Regions from separate parts of the Streptomyces sp. NPDC059092 genome, predicted to be linked through region 2. Evidence: predicted binding sites of a transcription regulator. Region 2 holds the regulator's gene; the other holds the start of a gene.
The links. Region 2 encodes HspR, which represses chaperone genes until heat shock. Its sites were predicted from a motif close to TTGAGNNNNNNNNNCTCAA; they were not measured.
Positions count from the first base shown of each region.

Region 1 (2,199 bases), on a different contig from region 2:
TCCTTCACGTCCTCCAGCCCGGCGTGTTCGGCGTCCAGGACGGACTGGGCGCCCCTGATGTCGTAACTGTCCTCGGTGCGCTCGTTCCACGGCAGTTCCAGCACGGTGTCGAGCCAGGTGCGGATCCAGGAGCCCTCGGGGCTCTGGTCGGAGGAGCGCTCCAGCTTGTCGACCTCCTTGAGCGCGGCCTCCCGCACCTTCTCGGGGAGGTCGGCGGCCTCGACGCGCGTCCGGTAGTCGTCGGACTCGTCCTCGCCGTCCTCTCCGTTCAGGCCGCGCAGCTCCTTGCGTACGGCGTCGAGCTGGCGCCGCAGCAGGAATTCGCGCTGCTGCTTGTCGACGCCTTCCTGGACGTCCTTGGCGATGGACTCGGCGACGTCCTGCTCGGCGAGGTGTTCACGGAGCTGCTGGGTGGCGAGCTTCAGCCGGGCGACCGGGTCGGTGGTCTCCAGCAGGGCGACCTTCTGGGCGGTGGAGAGGAACGGCGAGTAGCCGGAGTTGTCGGCGAGCGTCGACACGTCCTCGATCTGCTGGACGCGGTCGACGACCTGCCAGGCGCCGCGCTTCTTGAGCCAGTCGGTGGCCAGTGCCTTGTACTCGGTGACCAGCTCGGCCACGGCGCCGGGCAGCGGCTCGGGCGCGCTCTCGTCGACAGCGGTCCCCTCCACCCAGAGGGCGGCGCCGGGTCCGCTCGTACCGGCCCCGATCCGCACCCGGCCCCGGCCGCGGATCAGCGCGCCGGGGTCCCCGTCGGAGAGCCGGCCGACCTGCTCGACGGTCCCGAGCACGCCGGTCCCGGCGTAGCTCCCGTCGATACGCGGCACGAGCAGCACCCGGGGCTTGCCGCCGCCCCCGTCACCCGCGCCGCCGCCTCCGCCACCGTCCCGGACGGCCGCTTGCGCGGCCTCCACGGCGGCACGGACCTCGGCGTCGGACAGATCGAGCGGCACGACCATGCCGGGCAGCACGACCTCGTCGTCGAGCGGCAGTACGGGAAGTGTGAGCGGTGTGGACGTGGAAGCCATGGTCTCCCCTTCGCGGTGGAACAAGGCAGGTAAGCGGCTGAAGCGGTTCGGGGCGCTCGCGCGCCGAGCGATCAGCGACGTCAAGCAAGTTGAGCTATGTGGACTCAATGCTTATGAGCCCGGGATTGTTCCCCTGGCCTTGTTCGCTCTGAGCGATCGTTCCCTCGGTGTCCTTTGACGTGGATCTCTTCGTTTTGCAGCTTCATCCTTCGTCTGGCCTTTCGTCTTGCAGAGTGACCTTTCGTCGCGGGCTCGGGTTAGAGAGGCGTGGCAGGTTCGTTAGTGGTACGGCCGGGCGGTGTCTCCGGGCCGCCGGCGAAGGGGTTCGAAGTCGCGTACGCCGACCGGGACGGGTCTGAGTTCCGTCGCCCGCTGGTGGATGCCTGGGCATTCCGGTTCGAGGACGTCGCACCGGTACGCGCGTTCAAGTCGTACAAGGGTCAGCGGCACCTGCCGGGCCATTGGTGGTCGTCCACGGTGGGCGGGCACATCGGGTACGAGTCCTGGCTGGAGCGCGACCACGTGATGCTCCTGGACTTCGACCCGTCGGTGGTGGGGATCTCGTCTCAGCCGTTCTGGCTGTTCTGGCGGTCGGATGCGGGCAAGAGCGTCTCGCATGCGCCGGACCACTTCGCGCGCCGTGACGACGGCACGGCGGTGGCGGTCGACTGCCGCCCGGCAGATCGGCGCAAGCCACGGGATGTGGCGAAGTTCGAGGCGACGCAGACAGCCTGCGCTCAGGTGGGGTGGGAGTTCCGGCTGGTGGGGGCGCCAGACGCGATCGCGGTGCGCAATGTGCGCTGGCTGGCGGGCTACCGCCACCCCCGGGCACCGGCCGGAACCGGTGGCCTCCGAGCTGCTGGCGGCGTACTCCGAGCCACAGCCGCTGATGGGCGGGGCCTCCTCGGTGGGGGACCCGATCAGGGTGCTGCCGGTGCTGTTCCACCTGCTGTGGTCGCAAGAGCTGACAGCGGATGTGTCGGTGCCACTGCATGCCCTCTCGCTGGTGTCAGCGGGGGTGCGGCGGTGACGGCCGGGCCGGGCAAGCCGGTGTTGGGGCCTGGCGACTGGGTCGCCTACGACGACGAGGATCACCAGGTGGTGGCGCTCGCCGGCACGTCGGTGCGGCTGCACTCTGCGACGGGGGCGGAATCGGTGGTGCTGGCGTCGCATC
Region 1 is NZ_JBHZEJ010000048.1:22,449-24,647, reverse strand. It holds gene lon (endopeptidase La) at 1-1,025, opposite strand, end outside; gene ACFXPL_RS24870 (TnsA-like heteromeric transposase endonuclease subunit) at 1,293-2,199, shown strand, end outside.
Region 1: a site for HspR is predicted at 1,115-1,133, ahead of lon (endopeptidase La). Genes of this name have one in related genera too.

Region 2 (2,199 bases):
ACGACGTCCTCGGTGACCCCAAGCGGCGCAAGGAGTACGACGAGGCGCGCTCGCTCTTCGGCAACGGCGGATTCCGCCCGGGGCCCGGCGCGGGCGGCAACGGCTCGTTCAACTTCGACCTCGGTGACCTCTTCGGCGGCGGCCAGGGCGGCACGCAGGGCGGCCCCGCCGGGGCCGGCGGGGCCGGCGGCTTCGGCGGCGGGCTCGGGGACGTCTTCGGCGGGCTGTTCAACCGCGGCGGCCCCGGCACCCGTACGCAGCCGCGCCGCGGCCAGGACATCGACACCGAAGTGACGCTCAGCTTCACGGAGGCCGTCGACGGGGCCACGGTCCCGCTGCGGATGTCCAGCCAGGCGCCCTGCAAGGCGTGTTCGGGCACCGGCGACAAGAACGGCTCACCACGGGTCTGCCCGACCTGTGTGGGCACCGGGCAGGTGTCGCGCGGCTCGGGCGGCGGGTTCTCGCTGACCGACCCGTGCGTGGACTGCAAGGGGCGCGGGCTGATCGCCCAGGACCCGTGCGACGTGTGCAAGGGCAGCGGGCGTGCCAGGTCCTCGCGGACCATGCAGGTCCGGATCCCGACGGGCGTCAGCGACGGCCAGCGGATCAGGCTGCGCGGCAAGGGCGCTCCCGGCGAGCGCGGCGGCCCGAGCGGCGACCTGTACGTCGTCGTCCATGTCGACGCGCACCCGGTCTTCGGCCGCAGGGACGACAACCTCACCATCACCGTGCCCGTCACCTTCACGGAGGCGGCGCTCGGCGGCGAGGTGCGGGTGCCCACGCTGGGTGGCCCGCCGGTCACGCTGAAACTGCCCCCGGGCACCCCCAACGGCCGTACGATGCGGGCCCGTGGCAAGGGCGCCGTCCGCAAGGACGGCACCCGCGGCGACCTGCTGGTCACCGTCGAGGTGGTCGTGCCCAAGGACCTCGGCGGCCAGGCGCGCGACGCGCTGGAGGCGTACCGGAAGGCGACCGTGGACGAGAACCCGCGGGCGGAGCTGTTCCAGGCGGCGAAGGGAGCTTGACCCGATGGACAGGGACGGGCGGCGGCGGCCGTCCTCATCGTTCGGCAGGGCGGCGTACACGCTGACCGAGGAGACGCCGGTGTACGTCATCTCGGTGGCGGCCCAGCTCTCCGGGCTGCACCCGCAGACGCTCAGGCAGTACGACCGTCTCGGTCTGGTCTCCCCGGACCGTACGGCGGGCCGCGGGCGCCGCTACTCGGCCCGTGACATCGAACTGCTCCGGCAGGTGCAGCAGCTCTCGCAGGACGAGGGCATCAACCTGGCCGGGATCAAGCGCATCATCGAACTGGAGAACCAGGTCGCCGCGCTCCAGGCCAGGGTCGCCGAGCTGTCGTCCGCGGTGGACGGCGCGGCGGCGGCGATGCGGCAGCGCGAGGCGCAGGTGCACGCCTCGTACCGCCGGGACCTGGTGCCGTACCAGGACGTGCAGCAGACGAGCGCGCTGGTGGTCTGGCGCCCGAAGCCCACGCGCCCGACGGACTGACCTCGTTCACGGTCGCCGACCCACGGACCGACCTCGTTCACGGTCGCCGAACCCGTTCACCGTCGCCGACCACTTCCACCGTCGCAGGACGCCCGGCGGGGATCTCCCCGCCGGGCGTTCCCGTGTGCGGGGCGTCCGGCCGTCCTGGGCGCGGTCAGCCCAGCTTGCGTTCCTCGGCGGCGGCCTCGGACCCCCACCACACCCCGAGCGAGAACAGCGTGTCCACACCGACGACCTCGTACAGCTTGTTCAGGTCGGTGTTGACGGTGCGCAGGCTGACGTCCAGCTCGCTGGCGATCTGCTTGAGGGTGCGGCCCTCACGGAGCTTGTTGAGGATGCGCCGGGAGCGCCCCGTCGTGACGATGCCCTCCCGCGACCGGAAACGGCCGCCCATCCAGGGCTCGGCACGCTCCCATTGCTGCTCGAAGAGGTGGTGGAGGAAAGCCACCATGCCGGGGTGCGTCACTTTGAACGCGGTCATTCTGTTCGGCTCGTCCCGGTGGTCGGAAATGATGGCGAATCTTCTGTCCACGAGGATCATTCGCTCGAAATCGGAGGCGAGGGTACGTATCTCCGCGCCGTGCGCGGACATGGTGGTGGCCCACTCCTGTTCCGCCGCACGGGTGCGGGCCGCTTCCGAATAGATCGTGCGGCGGGTGATGCCGCGCTGGAGGAGCTTGATCTCGCGGG
Region 2 is NZ_JBHZEJ010000012.1:69,521-71,719, forward strand. It holds gene dnaJ (molecular chaperone DnaJ) at 1-1,025, shown strand, start outside; gene ACFXPL_RS10325 (heat shock protein transcriptional repressor HspR) at 1,030-1,509, shown strand; gene ACFXPL_RS10330 (LuxR C-terminal-related transcriptional regulator) at 1,664-2,199, opposite strand, start outside.